One region of the Guptibacillus hwajinpoensis genome, then DNA from elsewhere that is predicted to be linked to it. Evidence: riboswitches for the same ligand, from Rfam matches in the RefSeq annotation. Region 1 holds a riboswitch; each other region holds the start of a gene.
What was found. A riboswitch is a leader RNA that binds a small molecule or an ion and turns the genes downstream of it on or off. The one in region 1 is predicted to bind thiamine pyrophosphate.

Region 1 (11,089 bases):
GATATGTTCCATGATTCACAACATGAGTCACTAGCTCGGACACACTAGTTTTCATTAAAGCTCCGGATGGATTCTCAATTTCAAGAGGTTTGGCTAAATTCCCCTTTTGTCTAAGGAATAACTTGTATCTTTCTGATAACTTAAAAAACATTGCTTCCAATTCATCTATTCCTTTTGACTCTGTTTCTCCTTTTTGTTGGGCAGCCAACTCTAATGCATAGTTCATACTTTTACCAGAGAAAACCTCTATCCATCCAAGATCAGAAAGATAAACATGAGCTAATACGTTAGATATCGATGTAAATACACTTTGAATTTCTTGACGATAAACATCTTTTGGAAGCTCTTTTAGTCGGTTGAAAATTTGTTTATTTGCCCATTCATTATAATCATACAACTGTAATTCAAGCTGTTCCATATAGAAATTTCTCCCTTTCATGTTTAATATAACTCATAACTAATTATGCGTTGTGGTACTCCATTACGGTTATTCACTTAAGCGCTTTGATTGTAACCTTAGCTGCTTTAGCTATAAGCGCATCATTATAGGTAACATTCTTTTTATCTCGACTGGATAGAATCGCCATGACAATAGGAGCTCTGTTGGGCGGCCACACAATGGCAATGTCATTACGGGTTCCATAGCCTCCGGCACCGCTCTTATCGCCGACCTTCCAGATTTTAGGCACGCCTGCACGAATGAGTTTGTCTCCGGTGGTGTTCGTTCGTAGCCAATTGGTTAGGATTGTACGTTTTTTAATCGGGAGCACGTTTTTGCTAATCGTGAAAGCTTGGAGGTCAGTAGCAAGTGTTCTAGGTGTGCTTGTGTCACGGATATCTCCGGGGATGGCTTCATTCAGATCCGTCTCGAAGCGTCTAGGTTGGGTAACGTTATCGCCGATCTGCTTCAGTGCTTTTTCGAATCCACCAGGTCCGCCCAGTTCTTGCAATAATAGGTTCCCTGCGGTGTTATCACTGTAGCGGATAGCAGCTGCACACAGTTCCCTTAGAGTCATTCCGGTATCTACGTGCATTTTTGTGATGGGCGAATATGTGACCAAGTCTTTGCTCGTATAAGTGATGACTTTGTTGAGTTCACTAATTGAGTTCTGCTGCAGGATTGCGCCTGCGGCGAGAGCCTTGTATGTAGAAGCGTAAGCAAATCGTTCATCAGGTCGATAAGCGACCGTTCGCCCCGTTCCAGTGTCGATGGCGTAGACACCGAGCCTAGCATCAAACTTGCTTTCGAGTTGACTGAATTTTCGATTGCTGTGTACCTCTGCGTAAGCATCATTATCTTTTGCATTTGCTTTTATCTGCAACGGAAGTACTGATATAGAGGCAAATACCAGAGCTGCTGTTACAAACAATAAAAACACGTGAACTTTCCTGTTTTTAGACTTTAATATCATAATGCTCCCTCCTTGGAGAATCTGAATGCTTCTAGAACAAAAACCTCATAAATAAATCCGTTAATTTTATCTGAAAATTGGTCTTTACTGCTGCCTAAAAGTATCCAGCCCATTTGCTCGTGGTTATCAGTCGCTGAAGCAGTTTAAATATTCAATTGAGTTTTCTTGTCTAAACTATAATTGATGACTTCGTTTGAATTATTGAGAGTGATTTTGACATCTACATATCTACTAGTAACAAAATAAAATGTAGTTCCATCGTGTTCGTTGTAATATGACTTAATTATTTTAAGTCATTTATGCTAACTTCACTTAATTGTACAGCTATACCTAGTACATACTTTTTATCAAAACTACCATTAATCCTCACTTCAGCTTTTTCTGAATTCTTTCTTTGAAAAAATCAAATATATAAGCGCTTATTATCGAAGCAGGTATATTACTTAGAAGCAAATCTATCCCCCAATCCGATGCGCCTTTTTCAAAAATTCTCCCAGTATGAGTAATTGCTAATTGCTGACCAAACTTATTATGTAATTCATTTATCAAATCCTGAGCTAGTCTCTCCTCAAAGTTAGTCACATGAACCAATTTATTACCCCCGTTCGAATCAAGACTTGGATAGTCAATTTCTTGACCATTGCTTCTTAATAAAACAGAAATAAAAGAATATTCACTTGTGTCGAAAAGTTCTACTCTTACAAAAGTAATATTCTCAAAACCGTTAATATGCACAAAAAATCCAACACCTGTCCCAAACCCTATAGTTCTGTGAATTTCACTAGAGAACTCCTCCAAATTTTTGTCTATTTGATAACATAGAGTCTTTAAATGCACATCTTCTTTTGGACCAAAACCTATCTCATCCCAAACTTGGTCATAAATATCTACTATTAATTACAAACTCCACTCCATTAAAATAATATTCTATACGTTACCTTGATTTGTTACTAACATTTCCTTAATTCGATCAGAGTAATGGTAAATTTTACTGCTTTTCTGAATTATACAATATTAAACAAGAAAATTCCCTGCTCGTTCATTTTTTATTTGTTCAAATAAAAAAATTGGTACATCTATCCTTATTATCTTGAAACTGAGTCTTCCACTAAACTGCCCTTTAACGGAACAACTCTATTGTCAACTTTTCAACTTCAAATGTTCTTTTCCTTTCACTAAAAAAAACCCTTTAGATAACTAATCTAAAGGGTTATAATATCGTGACTTTATTTCAAATCTACAAATGATGTTTGAATCTCATTCATGAGTAACCTTGCCCCTTCAGAGCTTAGAACGATATTTCCATTGGCGAATTTTATATTCTCTTCGCTCATTTCACCGGTTATATCGCACGTCATATTAGATTTATACTTCTGAAGAATAATCTGTTCTCCATCAATAAAAATTTCAAGTGGGTCTTTTTCTTTTACACCTAAGTTTCTTCTAAGTTCAACAGGGATGACAATTCTCCCCAATTCATCAACTTTTCTTACTACACCAGTGCTTTTCATTTTCAATTCATCCTCCAGATCGTTTTATTTCGAAAGGTTTTTCTTTATATCTTCCCAAAAAACGCCTTGTTTTCGGTATTTGTTAAGTAAGGATTCAATCATGTTGATAGCTGTTTGTAACGCTTCCTCTTTAGTTTCAAATCCTCCACCATTTGGCTCCATACCAATCTCTTGTTGAAGATCAGGGTCGTTACTACTAGATTCATGGAATGTATGCGGTAACTCTGGCCAGTGCTTATCATCTTTTTCAATTTCGAATTCAAACATAAAGTTCTCTCCTGGAACATCGATTAATTTAATATCAGCAGCGGTAACTCCTTGATACCGAAATCGATAAGTTTCAACCTTATAAATCAAACTACCTTCTGAATGTTTGTATGGATAAGATGACATGATAATGAGCTCCTTTGTTGTATGATTTCCCCGTACTCAAGTTGGGTTTTAATCCTCTTCTTTGTCTCTTCTGTGGAAGACAATAGTACCTACATAATGATTCCTTCCGTCTTCACCTTTCGATCGTGTAACGGTGACGGTATGAACAAAGAAATCTTCATGAAATTTATGGGTATGAAATTCAATCCATTCCTCAACATCTTCTGTATTTTCCCCTTGAACAATAATGACCTCACGCAAGCGAAAGTATGAGTAAAAGACCCATCTCACCTTTAATAGATGCTTTAAAAGAACTTGGTGCCGAAATAGAATTTTTGAATAATAAAGGTTACTATCCGTTGTAAATAAAAGGTAAAGAATTAGCTGGAGGCGATGTTAGCCTTTCGGGTAAGATTTCTAGCCAATTTATTAGTGGTTTACTGATTCCGTCACCTTATGCTAAAGAATCAATCACAGTGAACATTAAGGATTACATTGTTCAACATTCCTATGTGTTTTTAACACTACAATTAATGGAGAAATTCGGTGCCAATGTTGAATATGATAAAAACCTAAAAAAAATAGTAGTTCATCCTTCGCATTACACTCCACATGATATAGAGTTAGAAGCAGATGCTTCTACAGCATGTTACTTTCTAGCCCTTGCAGCACTGACAAATGGTAAAATCCGAATCGATAATCTAACTTATGAAACAAAACAGCCAGATATAAAAATGGTTGATGTCCTTGAACAAATGGGATGTAAGGTAACAAAGGGTTCATCTTTTATTGAATTAAAAGGGGTTACCCAATTAAAAGGTGGATTTGAAATTTCTATGAGGGAGATGTCAGATCAGACTTTAACATTAGCATCAATAGCTCCATTTGCAGATAGACCAATAACCATAAAGGATGTTGAACATATACGCCATCATGAATCAAATCGTATTAGTGTAATATGTGAATCTTTAACTAAGTTAGGAATTAAAGTAGAGGAATTTGAAGATGGATTAAAAGTGTATCCAGGTAATCCGAAACCAACTTTGCTAAATACTCATGATGATCATAGAGTTGCTATGTCAATAGCACTTATAGGTTCAAAAGTTGAAGGGATTCAAATAAATGATCCAGGATGTGTTTCTAAAACTTGTCCCCAGTATTTTAGGTTGTTGGAGAGCTTAGGCTTGAATATACGTCATCTTTAAATGTTGCTTAAATTGATTAGAACAAAGGGTAGTTTTAATCCTTATTAAACTAATTATTCTTTAGTTTAACAAGAAACAAAAAGACGATTTTTCTTCTTAGCGCAGGAAAGTCTTTTTAATTCCAAAAAAATGTCATAGAGTGGGTTTTACGTCAAAATGTTGGTAGTACCCCCTTTGGAAGTTGCGACTCCAGCCAGTAATGCGGTGTACACTCCTAAGGTTAATATGCCTGAAATTGATGTGAATGGAGGAGATTCTAAACAGAGTAACACAAGTGCTAATTTTACATTCAGACTCGGTAAGCGTACGTTCAGTGCTTTTGTGGGCGACATATATGAAGCTCAAAAAGAAATCGAACTGAGAGAACGTAGAGAAGCAGGTCGCTAAAGTGAGGAGGAGAAATCCCTTCTCTTTTTTATTGGCCAAAAATGTGTTCTATGTGAATAACCATAGCCCCCTACTATTGTTGATTACATTCTTCACAATATCAACAATATTTTCACATAATTATCCAATTAACTTTAAAATAGTTGTTCAAGAATTTGGCCCTATTACTGAAAAAGGCACAATTCCTCTTCAAGAATTGCGCCCGATTGCAGAACTAATCATCAATGTATTTTCCATCTTTTTTATTTGTTATTTCTTCACCTTTTTTATTATTATACCCTATTACATAAATATTGTCTGAATCAGTAAGTCCAATTATAATTACTCTTACGAGAAGATTCTCAAGTTTTTATACTAATACCAACATCTTGCCTCTTCAACTAGTACAGTCATTTTATAATAATTTATTATGTTAATCCTAAATGTTCACGGAAGGTATGACCTTCATATTTCTTTCTGAAAATACCTCTTTTTTGCATTTCAGGAACAATTAGTTCAACAAAGTCTTCTAAACTATCGGGTAATGTAGGAGGCATAAGATTAAATCCGTCAGCCACACCAGCTTCAAACCAGACTTCCATCTGATCCACAATTTCGTCGGGTGTACCTATCAGCGTGTGATGTCCACCGCCTGCATTAAGATATCCTAATAATTCTCTTACTGTAGGTTGTGTATCATTAATAATTTCTAGTATCGTTTCGTAACGTCCAACTGGACCAGTAAATTCTTCTACTGGGGGTAATTGAGGTACTTCTTTATCAATTTTCCAATTAGAACAGTCTTGTTGAATAAAGAAACTCAACTGTTTTAAAGCTGTTTCAAGAGGTAATTGCTCATCTAATGCTGCTTTTTTGGCTAAAGCTTCTTCATGAGTATGACCTACATAGGTTACTAAGCCTGGAAATACTTTAATATGTCTATTGCTGTCTTCGCTTTGTTTAACTTGTTCATCTAATTTTTTACGAAATTTTTTTGCTTGCTTTAAGTTCCACGACACTGAATAGACTGCATCGGCATATTTTGCGGCTAATGCAATGCCTTGTTTAGATGCCCCTGCTTGCATTGATACTGGTTTTCCTTGCGGACTTTTTGGCGTAGTGGATGGGCCATACACTTTAAAATAGGTACCATCGTGATTAAAAGGCTGAATGTTTGAAGGATTTATCAATGTTCTTTCTTCTCGATGATGTAGAAACTCATTACTGTCCCATGAAAGAAATAACTTATTCATTAAAGCAGCGAATTCATCTGCCTTCTCATAGCGTTTGTCAAGAGAAGGTAGTTCTTCCATACTATGATTTAACGCCTCTAAATCAGTCATTGACGTAACGAGATTCCAACCAACACGTCCTTTTGTAATATGGTCTAAACTTAATAGTTGTCGTGAAGCTGTGAAAGGATTAGAAAAAGTACTTGAAATTGTTGAAACTAATCCCACATGATTCGTCACTTGAGAAATAGCAGTTAAATTGACTAATGGATCAAACCAAAATGCTGGCATATCACTAGAATCTTTACCTTGAAATGATTGATTATCAGCAAAGAATACTGCGTCAAAGTAACCTTTTTCTGCTAACTGTGCTAAAGATTGGTAATAAGAAATGTCTCCAATACGTTCAACGCTTGAGTCAGGCATTAACCAAGCAGCTTGATGGTGTCCACAACCATACAGCAAAACACCTAAGTGTAGTTGTTTTTCTTTAGTTTTTGTCATTTGTTTACACCTCAAAATACATCATTATTAATTGTCTTGTATACTCCTTTTTTTGAAGGATTATCTATGGTAATTTAAGCTATTAGTTCATTGTCAAACCGCCATCTACTGTGAAATTTTGACCTGTAATACCGTTCGCATTTTCCGAAGATAAATAAGCGACCATATTGGCTACATCTTGAGGTGTGGTCACCTTCTTCAATGGCGTTGATTGAGCAATTAAATCGAATACTTCTGGTGTTGTAACAGCACTGGCGTCAGTCGTTTTTAATAATCCACCTGAAACTACATTCGCTTTTATACCATATAGTCCTAATTCAGAAGCGATATTACGTGTAAAACCTATTAATCCAGCTTTAGCTGTTGTATATTCGTGGTAGGGTACAACAGGATTTTGATATAAATTAGTACCTATACTTATAATACTTCCATTTTGTCGTTCAATAAATTGAGGTATGACGCTTTGAACTACATTAAATGCTGCTTTTAAAGTACCATCTAGTTGTTTTTGATAATCATCCCAAGTGAGTTCTGTGAAGGTTTTCTGTTTGTTTGGATCAAATTTGAAGTCTACTAATGCATTGTTGACTACAACATCTATTTGACCAAAATATTCCGTTGCTTTTTTTATCAATTTATCTACTTCTTTACGATTTGTTACATTAGCCTGAATTGCAATAGCATTCTCTTCACCAATCTCAGAAACGAGCTTCTCAGCAGCATCTTTGCTTTTATAGTAATTGATAACCACTTGAAATCCTTGTTGTGCCAATGTCTTTACAATAGTTGCTCCTAAACCTCTACTACTACCTGTTACTAATACTGTTCTAGTCATCATAACAACTCCTATATTTTTAATTTTGATGAAACTTAAATAATAAAATGATAGATAAAATAAAAAATACGCAACCTTCCCATAGGAAAGTTGCGTAAAAACAAATAACTACATATTAAGAATAAGGTACAATCGCTCTTTAAGTATGTATTAGAGTTTACACTTTCCTACGCTAGTTTCAGCTAGTTCAGGTTCAAAGGGTTTGAGCTAATACTCATCTCAGTTAAATAACACCCCTAGTGCATATATTTAAGTTATATTTAATGTTATAGTGTTAAGAAATTTATGTCAAGGAAATATGGCTAGTTAAAGTATTTCTATAACTTTGTTATTCTAAAATTAACATGTTATATCTTCTTTCATAACTAATCTATTGAATCTGCTTCCCCATTGGCTGTTCAGGAATGGTTTCATATTGCCTAACCATTACTTTTTTCTTAATCTGATAGATCTCAAGCATTTCTTTCACATATGTCTGACAGTACTTTCCCCAATCACCAAGTTAGGATAACGCTCCAGGAGCCAATCTCTGATTTGTGCTGCACTAAGGTGCGGATACTCTTCCAGCCAGGCAATAATCCAGTCTCGATAAGGGGCTAACTTTCTAGGGTTTCGATGAGGGCCTTCTAAAAGTTTTTTAGCCTCCTCAAATGTCATTTGTAAGTATTTATAGATCGTAGGTCGTGACACTTTAAGTTCTTTTGCGATTTGTGACTTTCTAAACTTTCGCTCATACAATTGATGAATCTGTACATACAACATAAATTTCTCCTCCAAAATCCTACCCCCCCAATAAAATAACAATTATTATTAGTTTACTAGAGTTTTAGATTGATGAAGCAAAAGTGTAAAATTCAGCCTAGGGAAAACTGTTAACTTCATTCTAGCGTTTACATCTACTTCTTTTTTCATTACTAGACCCATTAATCGAATAACTTAGAGTTTCTTTCACTTCCTAATAACCCCTTCTCTTTATTCCAGAAAATGGCCCTATAATGGAAGACGCAACATCAATCGCTTTTATTCTATACGTCATTCACGCTCATTCTAAAATCTTTCTTATTTTTCTTTTATCATTAAGATTTAAGACAATCTCATAACCCAAGGCAACTATTAAACCCGACCAAAAGATTATAGCCGATGAAAAGAAATCATCTGTAAAAATTAGATTATGAGTGTAGTTCACAAATAACAATATCAAATAGGTATAAAAGCCAACTATTGCTCCCTTTTTCCAATTTATCATTTGTCTATTAGTCATAGATTTAAATAAACTCAAAGTAGTTCCTCCAGGCAAAGGTTATTCTTGAATTGCTCCCTTTTCATGAAGATCATGAAGATAGGTACTAATATATTAATCGTTTAATTAAAAGTTAGTATGAGCCTTCAGCAAACTGCTTTTCTGAAATGACTCTTAATCCATTTCTTTTTAATAAAGCTGAAGTAACACCATTACCCAAAACCCTTTTACCGATGAATTCCCCATTATAGATCATAGAACTACCACAGGATGGACTATTCTCTTTAAGAACAACAATAGTTGCACCTATTTCTATTGCTTTATCCAAGGTGGTGTAAGCTCCTTTTATGTATAGTTGGGTTACATCTTTACCAGATCTTTCAATGACTCTCGCCTTACCATTTAAGACGTCTTCACCGTCCCCGCCTACTATTTCAGCAGGTTCTCTTGGAGTTGAAAATCCCCCAAGCAATTCAGGACAGATAGTTACGGCATTATTCTCCTCTACTAATGTTCTAACATTTGTATTTAAACTATGGTGACCGTCATACCTTACCTCTAACCCAGCTAAACAGGAACTCACTAATATCATAAGTCACACCTCTTTTAAATACTCTATAATCGTAATGAAAAGGATAATGTATTTACGTGAACATACGCAAAAGTATTATTCAAGGAACCTCCCGTTTGTTGAATATTAGTCTTATTGAATCGGCTACACTCAGTTAGACAAATAAATTAAGGTCATATAGACTTTACTAAAACCTTTATATGAGGAGCGTCTATTATGACCAAACGATCACGGCGTACGTTTACTGAGGAATTCAAACAACAGATGGTTCAACTTCATGGTTTCTTGTATATGATTTATACTTTTCTCTTATATACCTTATTGCTTTCAACGATAGTGCACCCACTATTTCTAAAAGTCTTTAACATAGGAGTGTTATCTTTTCCCGTACTCCCGATATAATAGGCAGCATCAAAATCATTTTTCAATATTTCCAACGCTTGCTTATGAAGCTGCTTACTCTTCCCCTTACCTCTCTCACTTCGAACTAATCCAAAGTAAAAAAGTCGACCTTCGTTAGTAGTACCTGGTTCTATATGTGGCATTACTACACCTAAAGGACGATCACTTTCATATGCTACAAGACAAGATGCTTTATAGGTTGGACCTAGCTCAACCTCTACACTTCGCATTTGTTCATCTACATTTAATGAAGAAGGTGCATTTAACGAGTTAGCCATAGATTCTTTCCAAACTCTCTTAAAATCACTCGTGGAAATTTCATTTAATGATTTAATTGAAAAGTGAACATCTTCTTTTAGTGAAATGTTATCTAAATCTCTTCGTACAGTAATATTTTCCTCACGCAACTCAAAACCATTGTTTACTAAAAGTGCGTCAATTTCACTATTAAACTTAGAGTTAACAAGGACGATGACATTTTTAACGATACTAATGGAAGGATCTATTTTCAAATGATTAATAAGTTCAACCATTTCCGAATGAGTAAGATTCTTCGTTTCTTCAATTGTTAAAAATGTTTCACCTTCAACAAATTTTACTTTTTCATAAAGATCCATCCTTTTGGATAGTTGCTCATATTCTGTTGTGGAAAGGATCTTTGCAATAAAAGAAGATTTCTCGTTTCTATACTCCTCCATATCTTCGCCTTCAAACTTCATCTTCAAATGATTGTAGGCTTCTGTATATGATGGATGTTCGCAGAAAAATTGAGTTACTTTGCGAAATTTATCTACCGAAGAACCATTAACTGTGAGCTGGATACCAACAGGGAGTATTTCATCTTCCTTTTCAAATGCACAAAAAAAGGAAGTTTGGTCACTACCATTGTTTAGACTATACATTGCCATCAATGATTCTTTTGCTTTAGCAAAATCTTCTTGAGTCACTCGAACTTGAAGATCGACATCTCCTTTTGTCAAAGAACCTCTAACTGCCGTACTACCAACGTGGTAAACCTGTGATTCAGGCAATACTTGTTTAATCAACTCTGAATGTTTTTGAAAGACTGTTTCTGCATTTATTCTAAACTCCTTTTCAGGAGCGAATGTAACTATCTCTGTCATAACCGCAGTACCTCCTGAGTTTTATAATATCGATGCTGTACAACTCAGAAATCACATTGGAATCACTCGCTTTACGATTAATTTAATCTAACAACACCTTTAACCTACCAGAACATTTAGGATGTATCTCTAATACCAATTATTTCAAATCAATCCACATAACTCAATCTTTTATTTCAAATTAAAAGAGCCTATCTTATTAAAGATAAGCTCCGAGATACTTGAATAAGCACCTAAAATCTATTAGCTAGTCGGATTAATTGTTACTGCATGGTTCTCATTTACTACTATTTGATCATTCGTATTTACCTCTAG
Region 2 (11,089 bases), 420 kb from region 1:
GCTTTGTTTTGTTTCCAGTGACAAACGGTCAGCTTCATGATAAATACAATAAAGGCTTCCACTCTCGTTATATTCAAAATCCATTTTAGACACCTGTTTAATCGCCTTCTGCCATTCAGGATACAATTGGAGACTTTTTTGACAGAGTCTAAAAAAATCATCAGGATCTTCCTCAATTTCGGAGTATGGGGCCAGCATTCCTGCAGCAGCTCCAGAAGCCTGTCCCCCACATTCAAAAGCTTCTATCACGGTTATGTCGTGCCCTCTTATAGCGCACTCATAAGCAATGGAAAGGCCGATTACCCCTCCACCTACAATCGAAATTTTCGCCAAGAAGTTCCCTCCTTCCACGTACTATATGGGGCTACTAGCAGTCGCATATTTTTTCTTTGGAATTCTACCAGCTAAGTAGGATAATCTCCCCGCATGAATAGCCAGTTTAACTGCTTCAGCCATTTTGACGGGATTTCTGGCTTTTGCAATGGCTGTATTTAGAAGCACACCATCTGCACCAAGCTCCATTGCTTTTGTAACATCAGCAGCCTCCCCCAACCCTGCATCCACAATGACAGGTACAGAAAGCTGTTCTGTAATGATTTCAATATTGTAAGGATTCAATATTCCGAGACCAGTACCAATTGGAGAACCTCCAGGCATGACAGCTGATGCACCAGCTTCCTGTAGTCGGTAACAAAGAGCCGGATCGTCCGATGTGTAAGGAAGTACGATAAACCCTTCACTGGCCAGAACCTCAGTCGCCTTCAGCGTTTCAATAGGGTCTGGCAGAAGTATTTTTTCATCTCTACTAACCTCGATTTTGATCCAATCACTTAGCCCTGAGGCGCGTGCAAGGCGAGCAATCCGTATGGCTTCCTCTGCAGTTGTAGCACCTGAGGTGTTCGGTAAATAATGAAATGTTTTACCTTCCATATGCTGAAGGATCGCATCTTCGTCAGGGTTTTGTAAATTTACTCTCCGAATCGCAAAGGTGAGAACATCGGCTCCTGAAACCTCAATGGCTTGATTTTGAACATATGGATTTGGATATCTGCCTGTCCCGAGAAAAAGACGCGATGACAACTGCTTTCCTGCAATGGTTAACTTATCGTTCATAAACTCATCCCCCTCCTACGAAATGAACTAACTCAATTTTCATCCCATCACTTACTTTCGTTTCAAGCCACTGTGATCGATCAACAATGTTACCTTCCACTTCAGTTACTACGAGGCCCTCCTGTAATTCAAAATGAGCAATAACCTCCTGCAAATTTGTCACATTAAGTTCATAAGGCTCACCATTAATAAATAATGTCATTGATTGGACGCCTCCTCAATTGATTGGTTGAACATCTCACATGTTCCCTTTACATCTTCACTACCAACAACTTCACTGATCACACATATCCGGTTTGCTCCTGCTTTCACTACCTCAGCGACATTATGAAGTTTAATTCCTCCAATAGCTACAAAAGGAATCGTAATTTCCGATGCTACTTCTTTTATATAAGCTGTTGTTACTGGATCTACAACATCACTCTTGCTATTTGTAGGGAAAATAGGGCCAGCGCCTATATAATCTGCCCCGCCCTTTTCCGCTTCACGAGCTTCCTCAATTCGATGAGTAGAAATACCAATTATTTTATTTGGTCCAACAATTGTTCTTGCGACTTCTAAAGGCAAATCATCCTGCCCGAGATGAATACCATCTGCGTCAACCGCAAGTGCTACGTCAATATGGTCATTCACAATGAAGGGGATGTTGTATTCTCGCGTTAACTCTCTTAGCTTCTGCGCTTTCTCAAGAACAACCTTTTTAGAACTAGTTTTGTCACGTAACTGAATAATTTCTGCACCACCACATATGGCTTCTTCCATTACTTCACTTAGATCGCGTGCTGGATGAAACTCTTCTCCTGTAATCACGTATAATTGGAAATCCTTCATCATTAACCTCCTCTATTTATCTAAAATGTTTTATGACCAACACTGGAATATGAGACCCTCGTCCCCTTCTAAAATAAACACATCTTAGAATAAAAGATTCTCTGCACGTAAAAATGCCCTCATTCCGCGTTAGGAATGAGGGCAGTATAAACACCGCTACCGACTTCCCTACGCTGGTATCAACCAGATCAGGTTCAAAAGGGTAAAAGAAATAGTAGTTTCTTTTTCTCAGCCCCCCTATTATGCGGGCACCCCTAGTCACAAACATTATGAAGTTAAGTTTATTATTACAAAAAGAACGGAAAAAAACAAGCAAACTACATGTATAAAGAAGAGAGAAAGATCCCAATTGTATCTTGATAAATTTTACTGAACTGCGAAATTGGAAGTGGGTTTTCTCCTTTACCTATTTCCACTGTAAATCCTGGCTGTCTAAATTCTTTAATAAACCAATCTTTGTAACCTGCAAAACTATCAACGTACCGAATTCCTCTATAACCGCTAAGCCTTGAAAATTCATTTACAAGAATTTCTGACTCAGGCGGTTCAAGTCCTTCGTAACCCCAAAAAATCACTTCTCCCTGCGAGTGAAAAGCTAGCGCGCGGTTAAAATTTTTTCTTCTTGTAAGATCAGCAATAGCAATGGCTTCCGGCTCAGTTAGCGGTTCTGTTCCAGGATAATTTCTTGGAGAGGGTTTTTTGGGTTTACGCTCTGCTTCTACTTCCCACTTAGCCGGATACTGATTGTTTAAATCTACACCTCTGATGTTCGCTTTCCACCGATTAAATTGATCGCTTCCGTTGTTTATGTTGTCGGCAATCGTTCGAAACGGTTCTTCTTCAGGTAAACCGTTTATAACAAGATCCACCCCATCAGGATTAACCATCGGAACGACTGACAATGAAGTGGATTCATACAGAGGCGGGACAACTACCCCACTTAACATCTGTGTATTGGTTAATTCTCGTGCATAATCATCTATAAATTTCATTATGAGCGTCGAGGTAAGCCATTCATTTGCATGAAAAGAGCCATTCATGTGCACCTTTTTTTCCCCTTTACCAATTACTAGCTCCGGTAGTGGCTTTCCCATAACTGATTCACCAATCACCGCTCGTTTAATAAATGGATAAACTGCTAAAAGTTTACGAATGTCGGTTACCATTACATTGTAATCATAGTTTTGATTCGGGTTAATAAGCGACCATGTCACTCGAATTGGGATATCAACTTTTTCCCCAGGGACGAGCGCAAAAGGGTTGGTATCATTGATAAGGAGCACGCCATCAAGCGGAGCTCCATACCAACCCGCTATTTTCCAGAGCGTGTCCCCTTTTTTAATGGTATACCGTTTTGTAACATATCCAGGAATTAAAATGACATCACCAATGACAAGCTGATCTGGATTCTCGAGATTATTACTATCTAAAATAAGCTTGAGTGGCACTTGAAAAACACGACTGTATTTCCAAAGAGTGTTTCCGCTTTTCACTCTGACTCTCATCTTATCCCCCCCACATCCTTTTTCATACTAAGATATGAACAATCACCATGAACCTATGCATAAAAAAAGAAACCATGCAGAGCATGGTTTCTTCAGCTTATTCCTATTCATCTTCTTTTGTATTTCCCTGTTGCTCATCATGCTTTCCTAAAAAGCGTAATAAATCACCATAGACAATCTTGTCTGAGTAGGCAAGGTCAGTTTTTGCTTTTTCCATGTATGGCTCACAGGAAGCTTTATCCGTTTCCTCACCTGTTTCTTTATCATAACAAACGTTGCTTGTATACACATAATCTTCTGTTATAAAGCTACCATCACGAAGAATCGTAAAGTTGTCTTGCTCTTTGGCAAACAAGTCATTACCGAATTTAATCATGTCCTTTGTTTCAATTCCAAGAAGGTGCATAATTGTTGGTTTAAGGTCAATCTGTCCGCCAATCTGTTCCATTACTTTCCCTTCCTGTCCCGGAATGTGAATAATCAAAGGTACTTCTTGTAATTGTGTGGATTCAAATGGCGTAATTTCTTTTCCAAGAAACTCGCCCATTGCTTTATTGTGATTCTCTGAAATTCCATAATGATCACCGTACATCACAAAGATAGAGTCCTCATAAAGCCCTTCTTCTTTCATGCGATCAAAAAATTTCTTGATCGCTTCATCCTGATATCTTACAGTCGTGAAAAAGCGATTGACGGTTCCATCATCAGATGTCCACTCGGGAATATATTCATCTTCAGCTTCCAACGTAAACGGGAAATGGTTTGTCAGTGTAATATACTTTGCATAGTAAGGCTCGGGAAGCGTTTTAAGATATTTAATTGACTGATCGAAGAAATACTCGTCTTTTAGACCCCAACCAATAGAATTATCAGGTGTTACTGTAAAATCATTGATGTCATAAAATTTATCATATTCTAGAGCATCATACATAACATCGCGGTTCCAGAAACTTTTGTTATTTGCATGAAAAACAGCATTATAATAACCATTTTCGCTTAATATTTCAGGAGAAGCATTGTATTCATTACCTGAGTGTGTAAAAAATACTGCTCCACTCGGAAGTCCGTAAAGGGAATTCTCAAGAATAAACTCTGAATCAGATGTTTTTCCCTGAGCAGTCTGGTGATAAAAGTTAGGGAAATAGTAGCTCTCATCAATCAAATCATTTAGAAAAGGTGTAATTTCTTGTCCATCAACTTCCTCATTAATAACAAAATTTTGAGTTGATTCTAGTGAAACAAGAATAATATTCTTCCCTTCTGCTTTACCGAACATTTCCGGATCAGGCTCAACGTGATTGGCCTTTACGTAGTTCTCAATATCGACAATTTCACTTCCGTCAGCAAATGCTCGCTGAGCTTTTGCTTTCGACTGAAGAACAGCATCATAAACGTGATAATTGTATGTGCCGATGTATTTAATTAACATTTCACGGTCAAACGTTCTCGTCAGTAGCTGAGGACGCTCAGTTTCAGCAAGTCCTACGTTAATGGCGAAGAGTGCAATTGCACTAGCAAAAACAATGGCAATTTCCTTCTTTTTCACTTCATATGCTTTCGTTTTGCGAACGATTAAATAAATAGCAAGAATAACAATATCCATGAATAATAGGAAGTCGTAGCCACTGATAAGTTCTTGAATACTGTTGCCTAGTTCCCCCATGTTATTCGTTTGGAATAACAATGGAATGGTGATAAAGTCTGTAAATTCTCGGTAATAGACAACGTTAGCAAAAAGAATGAACGAACCGATAAAATTAATTATAAGTAGAACCCTGTTGCGATACTTTGGTGAAGCGAATAAGGCAAAACCAAGGAACAGCAGGACGGAACTTACTGGATTAAGGAAGAGAATAAATCCTTCCATTTTATTTTCAGGTTCAATGTTAAATGCAAATTCATAGACAAGATAAGTTTTGAGCCATAGCAAAAATGCTACGAGTAAAAAGAATGAATACTTGTTTTGTAGCTTTTTCATAATTTTTCTTAGTACCTCCTTAGTTGATATAAGGAAAAGCTACCATTCGTTTCTCCGACCATACATAAACGCTATCATAGTATGTTTTAGAAATTTTTTCAACTAACTTTAGTCCTTATTTTATAATTTACTTTTTGATTAGATGCCTATTCTCTTTTCCGCGTCCGTTACTAATAACGATTGAGAATGGGGAAAAGTTTCATTCAGCGTCATTTTCCACAAAAAAAAGAAGAGATCAGGCTCTGCTGACCTCACTTTTACCCTTATATGACAAGGTTAAACGCATTCAACTAGGACTATTTCATCAATTTCGTTTTCACAAGCCATGCTCCACCAATTACTCCTGCATCGTTTCCAAGTGTAGCAATTGCAAAGTCTGCCCCTTCTTTAACTCTAGGTAGTGCAAATTTCTCAAACTGCTCTTTAAGAGGAGTCAGAAGGGCTTCTCCCGCTTTTGAAACGCCCCCGCCAATGACAATTTTTGATGGGTTAATTGAATTAGCAAGATTTCCAACAGCCAGCCCGAGATGGAATGTCACATTTTGCACAACTTCTACAGCATACTTATCCTTCGATTGTGCTGTTTCAAAAATATCACGGGCAGTTAACTCGTTATGCTCTTTATATCTAGCATATAGTAAACTATCTTTATGAGATTCAATACTGTTAAGTGCGATACGGACAATACCCGTTGCAGAGGCAACTGTTTCAAGACAACCTGATTTACCACAGTTACAAGGCGCTCCACCCTCTGGTATGGATGTTATGTGACCGATTTCTCCAGCCATTCCATTTGTGCCATGAATGATGGTACCGTTGGTAATAATCCCACCACCAACACCAGTTCCAAGAGTAACACACAATAAGTCTCTTGCACCATCACCAGCCCCTCGCCACATCTCACCAAGAGCTGCTATATTCGCGTCGTTATCAATAATAACAGGAAGACCTGTTTCAATCTCCAATTTATCTTTAAGAGGGAAGTTGAGCCAACCTATATTCACAGCCTGATAGATAAAACCAGTTTCCATTTCAATAAAACCAGGTGCTCCCATCCCAATACCTGCAAACTTATCTTTGGTTATATCCATTTCCGCCATCTTATCGTCAATCGCTCTTGCGATGTGCACCGTAATATGTCGACCTTCTTCGGATTTATCCGTTGGAATTTCCCATTTATTTAAAATCTCTCCGTAATAATCTAGGAATGCAAGCTTAATAGTTGTTCCACCTAAATCGACACCAATCAACCACTTCTCTTCTTTCATCTTCATCCACCCTTTGAACTAAGTATTATTTAATTTAATGGAAATCCTTTTTTCTTGAGAAACTTCTTCATATAAGTGCGAACTGGTTTTGTTAATTTATGAGCCATCAGTGAAGACCATCCCACTGTACGCTCTCCACTAGTTCGATCTGAATAATAGGCCGAAATCGTTTCATCGTACTTTCTTAATCCCTCTTTAAAGGCATCAGGATTCTGTTCATACTCATCCACATGATATATGTTCTCTAGAGGTAAGCGAGGTTTTATATTCGGATCTTGCGCAGGATAACCGACACATAGTCCAAATAACGGAACGACGTAATCAGGAAGCTGTAATACATCACTTACTTCTTCAAGATCGTTCCGAATTCCACCGATATAACAAATACCTAGACCCATCGACTCTGCAGCTATGGAAGCATTCTGGGCTGCTAATGCTGCGTCAATTAAACCCACCATGAATTTCTCTGTTGATTCAGTTGTTTCCTTAACAGATGTTCCATGCATCTCTGCTGCAGCATGGTGACGATTATAATCCGCACAAAAAACAAAGAAATGTCCATTCTTCTCCACATAGCTCTGGTTTCCAGCCAATTGTGCTAGCTTTTTTTTCTTCTCTTGATCTTTCACACCAATAATCGAATAAGCCTGTATGTAACTCGACGTGGAAGCTGCTTGAGCAGCCTTAACGAGAGTATGAACTTGTTCATTCGTTAAAGGTTCATCTTTAAATGACCTTATCGAACGGTGTTCGAGAATCGTTTCAATTGTTTCGTTCATGTTTGTCTCTCTCCCTGCCTATTTCATTTCGCAAAATCATTCTCGCAACAAGATAATTGTCTTGTTCGAGAATCTTCATTTCATAAAGCTCCTTCAGCTCTTCCTCCATTAATTCAAGATCGCCTAACCTGCTTCCCGTATAAACGATCATGCCAAAACGCTTCAGAAGCTGTTGAACATCAAAAAAAGTTTTCATTTTCCTCACCACGTTTATTATAGCAATCCATTACATTAAAAAAAACGTTTCAGCATAAATAGAACGCATTCCACTTACTAAAAGGAATGCGTTCCGCACTTATCGGTCTGGATCTTTTGGGTGTAGAACAGTAGGTCTTCTATTTTTTACAGGCATTGGAAAACGGAGAAGCACATCTCTGAACGCTCTGTAAGAAAACGGGATGAACGGCCAAAGATACGGAATGTGGAAGGACTTAGTTCGAATTAATAAAATCATCCAGAGGGTGAATCCGACTGAGAAACCTATTACACCAAACGCAGCCGTTATAACTAATAAGGCCAGTCGAAACAGTCTATTTGCAAGACTTAATTCATAAGAAGGTGTTGCAAATGTTCCCATCGCTGCGAGCGCAAGGTAAAGGATAACTTCATTTATGAATAAACCCACTTCAACAGCAACCTGACCTATTAGTATAGCTGCAACGAGACCAAGCGCTGTCGCTAGTGAGGTTGGTGTATGAATCGTAGCCATTCTTAAAATATCAAGCCCAAGCTCAATGATAATAAATTGCACAAAAATAGGAAGTGTCCCCCCTTCATCCACACCAATGAACTGCATGTTTGAACCAAGTAGTCGTGGATTAGATGCGAACAAGTACCAAAGAGGCAGGATGAAAATACCTATCCAAACCGCAATAAAACGCACTAGCCTCAAATAGGCACCTACAAGTGGTTTCTGTCTATATTCTTCCGCGTGCTGAAGATGATGCCAGAAGGTGGTTGGAGTGATTAATACACTTGGAGAACCATCTACATAAATCAACACATGGCCTTCATATAGATGAATTGCTGCTGTATCAGGGCGTTCTGTATACCTTACGAGCGGATAGGGATTTAATGGTCGCCCACATATAAATTCTTCTACCGTTTTCTCCCCCATCGGGAGCCCATCTGTGTCAATTTTACTCATCGAATCTTTTATTTTCTTAACAATTTCAGGGTCTGCGATATCCTCGATATAGCTAATACATATGTCTGTTTTGGACCTTCTACCTATTTGCATATATTCCATCCGAAGTGTTTTGTCCCTTACTCTTCTTCTCGTAAGGGACGTATTAAATACAATGGTTTCTACAAACCCATCACGAGCACCCCTTGTCACACGTTCCAAATCTGGTTCCTGCGGGCCTCGTACAGGATAAGTTCTAGCATCAATCATAATGACTTCGCTCATGCCTTCAACAACAAGTGCTGTTGGACCAGCGAGCACTAAGTCCATGACAACATCCAAATCCTTTTGACGGTCAATTTCAACATAGGGAATATGAACTTTCATTAATTTCTCTAGTGGGTCTGGTTCAAGCTGTTCAGGTTCCAGCCTTGAAAGAAGTTTCATGAGATAATGAAGAATATCATCTTTTACAAACCCATCAATTAAAAACATCGCCATTTTTCTGCCTGCGTACTCAAGATCAAGTTGAATCACGTCAAAGCTTTTTCCAACCCCAAGCTCGGTATGCAGGAAATCTATATTCTGCTCAAAGGATTTAGCAACTGGGTGTATTATTTTTTTATCAGACATAGGTCCCCCTCCTCATATCCATCATTCACCAATCGAATCTATTGCATACCTGCTGGATAATTGGGCATATAAAAAACCAACCTCGGGTTCTGAGGCTGGTCAATGTAGGTTAATCAATCATAGAAGACAGTAAATATTTATAAATTAAATTTGCTGTATGAAGCATAGAACCTTTATGTGTACGTTCATAGGCATGTGAAGCATCAATTCCTGGCCCAATGAGAGCGTGCCTGACATCCGCTCCTGCTCGAATCGCTGCAGAAGCGTCCGAGCCATAATAAGGATAAATATCCAGTTTGTATTCAATGCTTGATTCCTCTGCAAGTTTCACCAGGTGCTCCCTTAACCGATAATGATAAGGTCCACTCGAATCCTTCGCGCAAATGGAAACCGTATATTCATCAGAAGCTTGTCCATCTCCAAGTGCCCCCATATCTACAGCTATGTATTCAACCGTTTCAGGCGGAATATTCGAATTCCCTCCGTATCCAATTTCTTCATTATTCGAAATTAAGAAATGAGTTGTATATGGGAGCGTTAGATTTTCTTCTTTAATTTTTTTGATATTTGCCAGAAGGAGAGCTACGCTCGCTTTATCATCAAGGTGTCTAGACTTAATAAAGCCACTTTCTGTAAGTTGTACGCGAGGATCAAAAGCTGTAAAATCACCCACTCGAATTCCAAGGTTCTGAACATCTTCTACAGAAAAAACTCGTTCATCTAGACGAACCTCCATATTTTGCTCATCGCGTTTCACATCTCCATTGTTTTTGTAGACATGAACAGATGTCTGATGCAAAAGAATCGTTCCAGAGAAACGCTTGCCTGATCCAGTAATAATCTCACAATACTCACCTTCAATAGCGTTAAAGCGGAAACCACCAATAAGAGACAACCGCAAGCGACCGTCACTTTTGATTTCCTTAACCATCGCCCCCAGCGTATCAACGTGAGCCGTTAACATACGATGTTTTGAAGTGTTCTCCCCTTCAATCGTCGCGATAAGGCCACCTTTATTGTTACGTGAAGTTGCGACTCCAAGCTCCTGCATCCTTCCATCTACCCAGCTGATCACTTCGTCTGTATAGCCAGAAGGACTGGGAATACTTACTAAATCTTTTGTTGTGTTTAGAAGTTCTTCTGCATGAAAAAAATCATTCATTGTTTTCATCCTCTCTGTTAGCTTCAAAATTTGTCTCTTTGTTATCCCTTTCATAAAAAGAGAACTTTCATCATAAATATGATGACAAGCTTAAAGATTTGGAGGTTAGGGATGATCAAAAAAGGGCACTACATCATAATGATTGGTCTGATTGGGGTTTTTGCTCTCATCCTTGTCAACACAAACAGCAATCCGATTAGGGAATCGTTTACGTATTTCCCTCCTGATCCAGATGTAACATTTGAATCGGCGAGTACTTCACTCACCATTCTAACGCAGGAAGATGAAGATGAATACACATTAAACTGGAAATCAGAATCTACTCTTAGCGAAAGCGCATACCTTCGCCAGGATCTTTCATTTTTATATGAAGAAGGTCGGCTCATTGATACGATGTCGACATGGAAAGAAAATACAGCATCTATTAATCAGAAAAAGAAATTCACCAGTGAAGACAGTGGCCACTATGAGACAATTAGCTACCATTATGGTGAAATTCATTATCCGAACGATGTCATTAAAAGCGCTCAAGAAATGAGCTATGATCAGCTCTATGTCATTGATTCACCAATGACTCCGCTCGAATCTTTTAAAACGGCTCACACAGAAGAAGAAAAAGAATGGGAGTTCATTCTTGATCATGCACTTGTGCAACAATTCCAACACGTTTTTAAAGAAATAATCACTGAATATC
Region 3 (11,089 bases), 670 kb from region 1:
TATAAAGCCAGAGCGCTATCTTTTCCAGTGCTCCATGAAAAGAGGAGTTTCATTTTGTATGGCTCCTTCCTACTCTTATAGACGAATGAAAATAGCTGAATGTTTCAAATATCTAGAAATTATTTAATATTTTCTTCAAGAAAAACCAACAGGGATTCTTATGAATAAAGTCGAAACAGTATGACGGAGGTGGAACGGTAATGGATGTATACCAGCTATCGAGCCAAACAAACGAAGAAGTGATTGCAAAAGTTTCAAGATTATTGATGAAACAGATTACACGTTCTGAACACGATGGTAGCTATGATAAAATTGTAAGAGGAATCGAACTTGCTCTTGAGGAACAATCAGCGTCTCGAATCGTTGTGGCTGAGGCTGATGATAACTTTCTTGGTATCGCTTTCTTTAATATTGGCGTTAGTCTTTCAAGCGGTGGACCATACATATGGTTGAACGAATTGTTTGTAGACCCGGATGCAAGGAATAGGGGCATTGGACGAAAGCTCCTCCTTCATGTGATCTACTGGGCTGAGAATGAGGGAATCAAGGGAATAGAGTTAGAAACAGGCATTAATAATGCAGTAACAAAGCATTTGTACAATTCGCTTGGTTTCCACGATATTGTATCAAAACGATACGGCTTCACCTTCTCCTCTTAATTTCGTTTGCTGTTGGAGATGTTTCTGATACACTAAGTATGGTAGAGAAAGGAGGCGTTTAAGACATGGAATTACGCGTAGACCACACACCAAACCCAAATGCTATTAAAATCACAGCTGATCAGCAGCTATTTGAAGGTACTTCAAGTCATTCATTTAAGAAAAATGATAATCCGGACCATCCACTGGCAGCAGCATTACTTAAATTAGATGGTGTTGATAATGTATTTGGTTACCAGGACTTCATTACAATCAACAAAATCCCTGAAGCTGAATGGGATAATTTGCTTCCTGAAGTGAAAGAAACAATTACTAACAATGCTTAAATAATGAAAAAAAGTTCCCCATTTCGGGGAACTTTTTTGTTTAGAGGGCTCCAACATCATGCGGATTTAAACGACGCCCGTTCCGCTTTCCGTGTCTAGCTGCAGGGAGCAGACTCTCGGACACTTCACATTTCAACCTGAACATAAAGCCCGTGTCCATTTTGAAAGGCTCCAGTGCCTGCCGAGTCTAAACGCCCTCTTCCGCTTTTCGTGTCTAGCTGCTGAGCCCAGACCCTCGATCGCTTCACCATCCAACCTGAACACAAAGGTCGTGTTCAAATTGAAGGGTTCCAGCGCTTGTCGGGGCTAAACGGGCTCTTCCGCTTTTCGTGTCTAGCTGCAGGGGCAGATTCTCGGACACTTCACCTTTCAACCTGAACACAAAGCCCGTGTTCATTTTGAAAGGCTCCAGTGCCTGCCGAGTCTAAATGCCCTCTTCCGCTTTTCGTATCTAGCTATGACTCGCAGAAACTGCGATATTTCACTCTTTCACAGGAACACAACAAACGTGTTCCTGTGAAAGAGTTCCAATATCTCCGTTTCTAAACGCTCGTCTTCGCTTTTCGTGAGATCAAGCTGCAGTGGCCAGACCCTCGGTCACTTCCGCTTTTCAAACTAACCATCTGTTCTAAAGAAGCCGAAGATTCCGGTGGTGTTGACGATGTTGGTGAATGCGGTTGGGTCGATGTCGTGGATGACGTGCTCTAGGTCGTATAGTTCATAACGTGTGACGACGATCATGAGCATTTCTTTGTCTTCTCCGCGGTAAGCTCCTTTTGCAGGGAGTTTGGTAATCCCTCTAACGAGACGATCGTGAATGGCTTTTTGCAGTTCATCCCCTTTTGCAGTGACAATCATAGCTGTCAGTTTCTCATGTCGCGTGTGAATAACGTCAATCACTCGTGAAGATACATATAGCGTTACAAGTGTATAGAGAGCTTTTTCCCAGCCGTAAAGCATACCTGCAGTAAGAATGATTAAAGAATTCAAACTGAAGAAGTACGTTCCAATTGGTCGGTCCTTCATTCTAGAGAGAATCATGGCGACGATGTCCATTCCCCCTGTTGAAGCACCCCATTTTAATGTAAAGCCAATCCCGATTGCAGTGATGACACCACCGAATACGGCATTCAGCAGGATATCTTCTGATAAAGCTTGAATCGGTATCACTCCAAGGAAGAATGTAGTTGCACCAACGCTAATGACACTATATAACGTGAAGGATTTCCCGACCTTCTTCCAACCAAGGATTGCGACAGGTATATTTAATAACAGCAAGACAATACCTGTAGAAATATTTATTGGGGTATAATCCCTTAGCACACTTGAAAGAAGCTGCGCGATTCCAGTAAACCCACTTGCATACACATTAGCAGGAATCAGGAACAAGTTAAGCGAGACAGCTCCAAGAACTGCACCTAACATAATAACAATTATCTTTTTTACTTCTTCCACTTCTAACACCCTCTTAATTGATAAGGATCATTTACTGTATAAGTTCGAAGACATCATTATACATAACAAAGCATAGAGGTTCAATCGTAAAGTTCTTAAGAAGGAGGATTTCTACTGATCCCTACTACTAAGCCATGTTTATCTAAACAAACTAACCATAGTACGTCAACTCTTTTTCACTTACAATATTGTAAAGGATTGATTTTCACCTGTGGACGGGATAAACTTTAAGAAAACAGTGCTGATTCTACATACATATCTAATAAAAATGGGAAGGAAGATTGTCCGTGAATGTTAAAATTATAACTGACAGCGCTTCAGATTTACCCCAGGACCTGGTTGGTAAACACAACCTTGAGATTATGCCTCTTATGGTCATTGTTGGAGATGAAGAATACTATGATGGAGAAGACATTCAGGCAAAAGAATTATACAAGCTGCTTCGAGAAGGTACGATGGCAAAGACCTCTCAGATCCCCCCAGCAAGGATACGAGAAACGTTTGTTAAGTATGCAGAGCAGGGACAGCCTTTTATTTACATTGCGCTCTCCTCCGGTATTTCAGGCACCTATCAATCTGCAGCCGTCATTAAGAATGAAGTTCAGGGAGATTTTCCTGACGTTCAAATGGAGATCATTGACTCGAAAGCCGCATCACTTGGGTACGGACTAATGGCAATTCATGCAGCAAAGCTTGCTGAAAATGGAAAATCAGTTGATGAGATTCTTCAGAGTTTAACAACATCCTACCTCACACATATGGAACATATTTTTACCGTTGACGACCTTGAATTTCTTCAGCGTGGTGGAAGAGTAAGTAGAGCATCGGCATTCATTGGTGGAATGCTTAAAATCAAACCCGTATTGAACGTTGAAGATGGAAAACTCGTTCCCATCGAAAAGATCCGTGGCAAAAACAAAGTATATAAACGAATGGTAGAAATCATGCAGGAACGCGGTGTTAACCTGCAGTCTCAGCTCATCGGGATTTCGCATGGTGATGACCTCGAAAGTGCTGAGAAACTGAAAAGTGTGATTCAAGAAACATACGGCAGTGAAAACTTCATAATTACTGAAGTTGGCGCCACCATTGGATCTCACTCCGGCCCAGGAACGCTTGCCCTGTTTTTCTTGAATAAATAAGGAAAAACTTCCTCCCTACATAGGATTAGTTTGAAACGTGCATCCTATAAGTATGCGTTAGATTCTATTGCTAAGGGAGGGCTACCGATGTCATCCACAAAAGATAACAATAAGAAACCTGTTGACCACAATGCAAAACGAATGGTGAAAAACAGGTTAAAAGAAGAAAATCGAGAAGGCGGAAAACATCAGTATTCAAAAGATTCGGATCATTTATAAAGTAAAACTTCCACCCCACCCTTAATTGTTGGATAAATAATAAGACCCCGGTTCATCGGATGAGCCGGGGTCTTATTGTCTTACATCAGTTATCGCGAAATAAGGATATGTCGTGCCAATCCAGGTGGCAAGCGCAAGACCTCCTGTTATAAACAGCACAAAATAAAGATCTCGTTTTGAAACACTTTGTTGGTAGTAATACGTCCGTTTCTCGTTACTAAATTGCTTTGCTTCCATTGCAACAGCGATTCGATGCGCTCTTCTAATGCTCTGTGATAAGAGCGGAACGGCATATAGCTTCACAGATTGCATGATCCGAGCAAAGCCTTTCTTCTTTTTTACTCCTCTTATCAGAAGTGCAGCTCTCAGTTGCTGAAATTCTTCCATCATCACTGGGAGAATCCTGACAGCCGCCATGAAACTATAGGCAAAGCGCGGTGGAACTTTTAACTGCTGAATGAGTGAATAGAAAAGAGATACAGGTCTTGTTGTTAATGCAAACAACAATCCCAGCAATGCAAAATTCAGCGCCCTAAACCCAATGTGAAGCCCTCGATAAAAGCTTTCTTCAGTGATATGAATGAGACCCCACTTCCACCATGTTGTTGACCCCTGTCCAAAGAAAATCATACTTGAGGCACTTGAGAAAAATAGAATCAGGAAAGGGATCATCATAATCAGCAGCAGTTTCTTCTTATGCCCTGTCGCAAACCATACGAGTATAAGGGGAACTACAGTGATATTCACAATCATATTGGGGTTATGAATAAATAACAACAGTAGAAATATGAGTAGAAAGAAAGTAAGCTTGAACGCTGGGTTCAGGCGATGAAGCCACGTTTCTTCATATTGAAGAGTCCATTGCATGGCGATCAACCTCCCCTATTCGATCTGAGCAACGATCCTGTACAAGAATTCCGGCATCGACCACCCATTCTCTAGTCGCATAATTCTTAACGATATGCTCATCATGCGTAACCATTAAGATCAACATTCCATTTGCCCTTAACTCTTCAAAAAGCTGTAACAGCTTAAAGGTATTCCTTGCATCCTGACCAAATGTTGGCTCATCTAAAAGCAAGACGGGTTGATCGCCAAACATCGCTGTTCCAACACTTAAGCGGCGCTTCTGCCCTGTAGAAAGCTGATAAGGATGAAGGGTGCTCACGTGGTCCAATTCATACGAATGCAGCCATGATACCACTTTTTCGTTAACTTCTGGATCACCAGTAATCTCAAGGGAATATGCAAGCTCTTCATAAACTGAATTGGTCACAAACTGAAATTCTGGATTTTGAAAAACAAATGCAAATTGCTGACGCGCATCACTTACCGTTTTTAGCTCCTGGCCATAAATTATTTTATGACCGGTAGTTTTCATAACGCTCATCAAGCTTAATAGAAGGGAGCTCTTTCCCGCTCCATTTTCACCCGTTATCGCGATCCATTCCCCTTCATTCGCCGTGATCTCACGCACATCAATTTTAGGAACTTTTCCACGATAACCTTTTAAATTATGGATAGATAAAACCATCCCCCCTGTATTTACTTGCGGGATAACATTTTCACTCACATGCTCTTCCCAGACACCCGGATACCAAATGCCATAATTCTTTAATTGCTGTTTATAAAATGAAAAAATGGTGTTTGGGTCTGAATCAGCAAGAATCTTCCCTTCCCCATCAAACAAAACAATCCGGTCGACAAAGTCAATCACCTCATCAATTTTATGCTCTACAATAATCATGGTTTGTTTCGCTTTAATTTCTTTTATGGTAGTCCAGACTTCTGTCGTTCCTTCTGGATCGAGTAGTGCTGTTGGTTCATCAAGGAAAATCATTTCAGGCTCGAGTGCAAGCATAGAAGCAATTGCGAGGCGCTGCTTCATCCCTTGCGAGAGCGTACTAATTTCAATATGGGGATCGTTAAACGAAAGACCCGCTTTCTTTAAATAGTGCTGAATAAGTCCCTTCATTTCAGACTGAGGCACTGCTCGATTCTCTAGCACAAACGCAATTTCTTCATCTACGTATGGCATACAAAATTGTGCATCGGGATCCTGGAAGACGACCCCAGTGGATTCGGGTATGATCGCTTCATCTGCCTTCATTGGTACTGGAACGGCATTCGGGATTAATCCTGACAGTATTTGAAGTAACGTCGATTTCCCGCATCCACTAGGTCCGAGAAATAGCACTTTCTCGCCTTGAGAGATATTAAGAGATAAATCCTCAAACAATAATGTTGGTACACCTGCATATTTTACGCGCAAATTCGTAACGCCTGCTTTCATACAATCACTCCTCAACGATCAAGCGCTTTATAGTCCTCGTCACTTGCTGGTCGAATCAGACTTGTAACGCCAGTCTTTTCCAATGCTTCAACTAGGAAGTAAGCTAGAATCCCAGCTAGCAGCAATCCTCCTAATAAACGAGCACCGATTAGTAATAATAAATTCCAGAGTGCAAGGTCCATAACGTAGCCATACGCCGCATCCATCACGAGCGATCCTACAGCTGCCGCAATACCGCCAAGCGCTGCTACAAATGCTGTATAGCGCTTGTAACCAAATAGGGCAAACATCAATTCCGTTCCGAGCCCCTGAACTACGCCATATAAAAGAACAGATAATCCGTACTCTGATCCAACTAAAAATTCACCAGAGGCAGCAGCAGTCTCTGCCAGGAGAGCTACACCTGGCTTACGAAGAAGAAGCATAGCTACCGTACCGGCAATAAACCACATTCCGTAAATGAGGTCGCCGATATGAAGCCCAAATGGTTTAAATACGTTGTAAACCGGGCCCCATAATTTATAAATAATGCCAAAGACAAGCGCAATTACGATTGTTATCAAAATATCGGACAATTTTAAGCGTTTCATGTTTTTACTCCCCTTCCTATTTCAACCGGCCACTGCTCAACAGTATAAGCCATTTCCCAGAACCCATATTCCAACTGACAGCTAATCATGAAATACTCCTTAATCCTTTTTAATTCATTCTCTGGTGCAGTTTCAGCCCATTTATCAAGCATTTTTCTTAGCTGATCGGTTACAGGCTCCATCGATTTTTCTCCGTAAAAAGTAATCCAATCATAAAAAGGATGGGTTTCATCAGGCTGGACTTCTTCCATTAAACGCTGTCCTATTTCAAGATACGTCCACGGGCATGGTAAGAGAGCCGCAACAATTTCACCGAGAGTTCCTGAATGTGCTGCCTCAAGCATATGCCTTGTGTAATGATGTGCGGTCGGAGCAAGTGGAAACCCATGAAGCTCCTCATAAGTTACTTCAGCAGCGCGACATAAGTTGTTATGTGGGTGAATTTCGCTATGGAGGACAAAGGAAATTTGCTCATTAAATAGCGCCATTTCTTCTCTTGTTTCACACTTTGAAACAGCCATACCATAGATTTTCATAAACGTGTTTAAATACTCAAAATCCTGCTTAACATAGTGAACAAGCTGATCCTTTTCTAATTCCCCAGCAGCTATCCCTCGTACGAAAGGATGATCAAAAATAGCCTCAAAAATCGGGGCAGCTTCCTCTCTTAGCTCTTGCGTAAATGACATATAAAAAACTCCTCTCCGCTTTTCATCCGCCTGATGAAGAGGGAAAGGAGAGTGAATGCGATCTCCGTCATTTTTGGTATCACCTTTTATATGTAAAGACATATAAAAGCCGCTCCAAAAATGGAGCGGCTGCGATTGCATCCGTCTCCACTTTCCTCCGCTGGCGCTAACCAGATCAGGTTCAAAGGGTCCAGGCAATCCTGTCTCAGTCACGTAAATGACTCCCCTAGTGGATATTAAAAAGCTTTTAATTCATGTAATATAGTTTATAAACTACTATGCTTTCCACTCATTGTCAACCATAACCGGAAGTTTGATAACAAAAGTCGTTTTGGTTTCATTTGACCGAACATTAATAAAACCCTTATGTTTTTCAATAATCTGCTTACATACCGATAAACCAAGTCCCGTTCCAAGATTCTTTGTACTAATGAAGGGATCGAATATGCGATCTATAAGATGAGTTGGTATCAACTTGCCATTATTAGTAATTTCAATGACTATTAGCTGACCATCGCATCTGCCATTGATTTCAATCAGACGGTTTTTCACAGGATTTTCATTCAATTCTTCAATAGAATTGATCATGATATTAAGGATAACCTGTTTTAACTGCTCTTCTACCCCATATACCATTAAATCCTGTTCAATGGTTGTTTTCACCTCAATCATTGATTCCAACAGCCTTGGGTAAAGAACTTCCGTTGTATAAGCTAGCAAGTCGCTTACATTTGCAGGTAACGGATTATCATCAATACCTCGCATTTTTGATAAATATAGAAATTGACTAACCTTTTTTTCAAGATTTTCCATTTCTCCATTGATAATTGCAAAGTAGTGTTGCCACATTTCTTTATTCATCGCTTGATTATGCTCAAGCAGCTTTAAAAATCCTTTAATAGAGGTTAACGGATTTCGAAATTCATGAGCGAAACTTGCTCCAAGCTGCCCAAGGATTGTTAATCGATCACTATGCATCTCCTGGATGAATTTATTTTTATCCTGAATGATGCTATCTTTAAGATTCGTGTACTCTGTCACGGAATGATACAAATACGCATTAAAGTATTTGTTTATGATTTCAAGGGCTTTCGAAAGCTCGTTTCGATTAAATTCTGATTGATTGAGAACCGAGATGACAACTGATCTTCCTGAATTAATATTGGCTACTAATTCTCCAATATTAACATTGGCCTCAATTCGCTCACTTGCAATTTTCTTTGTTAGTGTTTTAATCCAGCTTTCATCCTGATTACGAATATACTTTGTGATTAATTCTACTGTTCGTTTTCCATTTTTGATTATTTCTTCATAATAGGGATCATCCGGTGAAAGTCTCGCAATAGCAAGCCACCTATTTACAATTTCAGGCTGAAAACGTTCGAGAAACGTGGCAAGCTGCTCTTCAAAATTTTGTTTTAAGTGGTTACTACTCATGACATTCGCCTCACTGACTACTGGTAAGTTTGTTTCATTTTATCACGTATTACGTTTTTCCTCACATGGTCTTACGATTTCAGGTTTGAAAACAAGAAAAATTGGTAAATCCTTTCATATACACATTACCGAAAGGAGATTACTTATGCGTCCTGAATTCAGACAAACTAACGGCCAACCCGCCCAACATCAAAATCACCAACCAGGTTCAGAGAAGGAAATGAACCCTTCTCCACTGACTGAGGATAACGATTATAAAGGTTCAGGGAAATTATCGAACAAAGTAGCACTTATCACTGGAGGCGACAGTGGTATTGGTGAAGCAGCCGCTATCGCATATGCGAAAGAAGGAGCAAAGCTTGCAATTGTTTACCTCGATGAGCATGAAGATGCTGAGAATACCAAAAAGCAAATTGAAGATGAGGGCAGCGAATGTCTTCTTCTACCGGGAGATATTGGTGACGAAGCTTTTTGCTCAAGTGTGATTAACCAGGTAATCGAGCACTATGGGCAACTTGATGTGTTAATTAATAACGCCGCAGAACAGCATCCTAAACAAGGACTGGAGGAGATAACGGCTGAACAATTAGAGAAAACCTTTCGCACCAATGTCTTCTCAATGTTTCATTTAACAAAAGCCGCACTTCCACACCTCAAGAAAGGAAGTGCGATCATCAATACGTCCTCTGTAACAGCATACGAAGGAAACGAGCAGCTCATTGATTACTCCAGTACGAAAGGCGCCATAACTGCTTTCACAAGAAGCCTTGCGAAATCACTGGTAGGCAAAGGCATTCGTGTAAATAGCATGGCACCTGGTCCAATCTGGACACCGCTTATTCCTTCCACATTCTCTGCTGAGAAAGTGAAAAATTTTGGTACGAATACCCCAATGGGAAGACCAGGGCAACCGGAAGAGCTGGCCGCAGCTTATGTATTGCTTGGCTCAGACGGATCCTCATACATGACTGGCCAAACCCTTCACATTAACGGCGGGCAATATGTGACGTCTTAAAACCTCCTTCTCAAGGAGGTTTTTTTATGTATAATACAGAGTCGCTCAATATGCCTCTTCCACTATTTTCTATTATGGTTTTAAACGATGGTGAGAAACTAATGGAAAGTTAACTTTGAGAGGATGATCATGATGCATACGATGTGGAAAGGAGCGATTAGTTTTGGACTTGTTAATATTCCAATCAAACTTTATGCGGCTACAGAAGATAAGGATATTAAAATGCGGTACCTTCACCAGGAGTGCCACACGCCAATAAAGTATGAAAAGCGCTGTCCCAATTGTGATCGCTCGTTAGAATCAGATGAAATTGTTCGGGGTTATGAATATGAAGAGGGTAAGTTTGTGATTATGGAAAAAGATGAAATCGAATCACTTGCACGCGAAAAAAATAAGTCAGTTGAAATTGTAGACTTCATTGAACTGACTGACATCGATCCTGTATATTTCAACCGCTCTTATTTTATTGGGCCAAATGATAACGGCAATAAACCTTACATGCTGTTAAAACAAGCTATGGAGGAATCCGGGAGGATCGGACTTGCTAAGATTACAATTCGCTCCAAAGAGCATCTGGCAGCGGTTCGAGTGTATGAGAAAGGATTAATGCTTGAAACCATGTATTTCCCTGATGAAGTTAGAGCCATCGATAACGTCCCCGATTTACCAGAAGAGCTAGAAGTAAGCGACAAAGAAAAGAAGTTAGCTAAACAGCTCATCGAACAGCTAACAACAAAGTTTGAGCCTTCCAACTACAAAGACGAACGACGGGAAGCGATCATGGCTTTGATTGAAAGCAAAATTTCCGGTGATGAAATCAAAGTGGTTGAAGAAAAACCAAAACGGAATGTCGCAGACTTGATGGACGCCCTACAAGCAAGTCTCGACTCTACTCCTAAACCGGCGAAAAAGAAAAAAGCAGCCCCTAGAAAGAAAAAGGTCGCGAAATGACTAGGTCTTTACTTCCAATGCTTCCAACCCTGTCCTCCTCTTTTCCTGGTAGCGAAGGTTGGATTTACGAAGTGAAATATGATGGATATCGAGCGATTTTGGACTGGGATGGGGAAACGATTCAGATAACTAGCCGAAATGGTCATCATCTGAACAAAAGATTTCAAATCTTACACGACGCTCTATCCTCCCTATTTGTCACATACAACATCATTCCCTGTTGTTTAGACGGAGAAATTTGTATTCTTAAAAATGAGTACTGTGCTGATTTTGAGTCCCTTCATAAACGTAAGGAGAAACCGATTACCTTTAT

Region 2: it holds a riboswitch for thiamine pyrophosphate, as region 1 does, so the genes downstream of both, thiE (thiamine phosphate synthase) here and ABFG93_RS00420 (3-oxoacyl-ACP reductase) in region 1, are expected to answer to the same signal.
Region 3: it holds a riboswitch for thiamine pyrophosphate, as region 1 does, so the genes downstream of both, tenA (thiaminase II) here and ABFG93_RS00420 (3-oxoacyl-ACP reductase) in region 1, are expected to answer to the same signal.

What each region holds. Positions count from the first base shown of each region.
Region 1 covers NZ_CP156674.1:78,308-89,396, forward strand. Annotated here, with positions in the region: gene ABFG93_RS00370 (DinB family protein) at 1-418, opposite strand, end outside; gene bla (class A beta-lactamase) at 492-1,412, opposite strand; gene ABFG93_RS00385 (hypothetical protein) at 1,779-2,249, opposite strand; gene ABFG93_RS00390 (AbrB/MazE/SpoVT family DNA-binding domain-containing protein) at 2,639-2,923, opposite strand; gene ABFG93_RS00395 (hypothetical protein) at 2,948-3,316, opposite strand; gene ABFG93_RS00400 (hypothetical protein) at 3,365-3,586, opposite strand; partial or broken gene aroA (3-phosphoshikimate 1-carboxyvinyltransferase) at 3,565-4,500, shown strand; gene ABFG93_RS00410 (hypothetical protein) at 4,675-4,887, shown strand; gene ABFG93_RS00415 (LLM class flavin-dependent oxidoreductase) at 5,295-6,602, opposite strand; gene ABFG93_RS00420 (3-oxoacyl-ACP reductase) at 6,685-7,437, opposite strand; TPP riboswitch at 7,585-7,685, opposite strand; partial or broken gene ABFG93_RS00425 (helix-turn-helix domain-containing protein) at 7,811-8,199, opposite strand; gene ABFG93_RS00430 (DUF523 domain-containing protein) at 8,811-9,269, opposite strand; gene ABFG93_RS00435 (GNAT family N-acetyltransferase) at 9,545-10,774, opposite strand; gene ABFG93_RS00440 (hypothetical protein) at 11,018-11,089, opposite strand, start outside.
Region 2 covers NZ_CP156674.1:3,716,623-3,727,711, reverse strand. Annotated here, with positions in the region: gene thiO (glycine oxidase ThiO) at 1-333, opposite strand, end outside; gene ABFG93_RS19215 (thiazole synthase) at 355-1,113, opposite strand; gene thiS (sulfur carrier protein ThiS) at 1,118-1,315, opposite strand; gene thiE (thiamine phosphate synthase) at 1,312-1,944, opposite strand; TPP riboswitch at 2,093-2,210, opposite strand; gene ABFG93_RS19200 (M14 family metallopeptidase) at 2,262-3,449, opposite strand; gene ABFG93_RS19195 (LTA synthase family protein) at 3,553-5,427, opposite strand; gene ABFG93_RS19190 (ROK family glucokinase) at 5,724-6,701, opposite strand; gene nfsA (oxygen-insensitive NADPH nitroreductase) at 6,725-7,474, opposite strand; gene ABFG93_RS19180 (YqgQ family protein) at 7,458-7,670, opposite strand; gene ABFG93_RS19175 (spore germination protein) at 7,770-9,233, opposite strand; gene ABFG93_RS19170 (M42 family metallopeptidase) at 9,343-10,395, opposite strand; gene ABFG93_RS19165 (hypothetical protein) at 10,507-11,089, shown strand, end outside.
Region 3 covers NZ_CP156674.1:749,766-760,854, forward strand. Annotated here, with positions in the region: gene ABFG93_RS03845 (diphthine--ammonia ligase) at 1-53, opposite strand, end outside; gene ABFG93_RS03850 (GNAT family N-acetyltransferase) at 201-659, shown strand; gene ABFG93_RS03855 (NifU N-terminal domain-containing protein) at 725-985, shown strand; gene ABFG93_RS03860 (YitT family protein) at 1,601-2,410, opposite strand; gene ABFG93_RS03865 (DegV family protein) at 2,728-3,582, shown strand; gene ABFG93_RS03870 (hypothetical protein) at 3,670-3,801, shown strand; gene ABFG93_RS03875 (energy-coupling factor transporter transmembrane component T family protein) at 3,874-4,668, opposite strand; gene ABFG93_RS03880 (ABC transporter ATP-binding protein) at 4,646-6,094, opposite strand; gene ABFG93_RS03885 (ECF transporter S component) at 6,106-6,684, opposite strand; gene tenA (thiaminase II) at 6,681-7,373, opposite strand; TPP riboswitch at 7,509-7,611, opposite strand; gene ABFG93_RS03895 (histidine kinase N-terminal domain-containing protein) at 7,650-8,810, opposite strand; gene ABFG93_RS03900 (SDR family oxidoreductase) at 8,956-9,825, shown strand; gene ABFG93_RS03905 (Ku protein) at 9,955-10,776, shown strand; gene ligD (non-homologous end-joining DNA ligase) at 10,773-11,089, shown strand, end outside.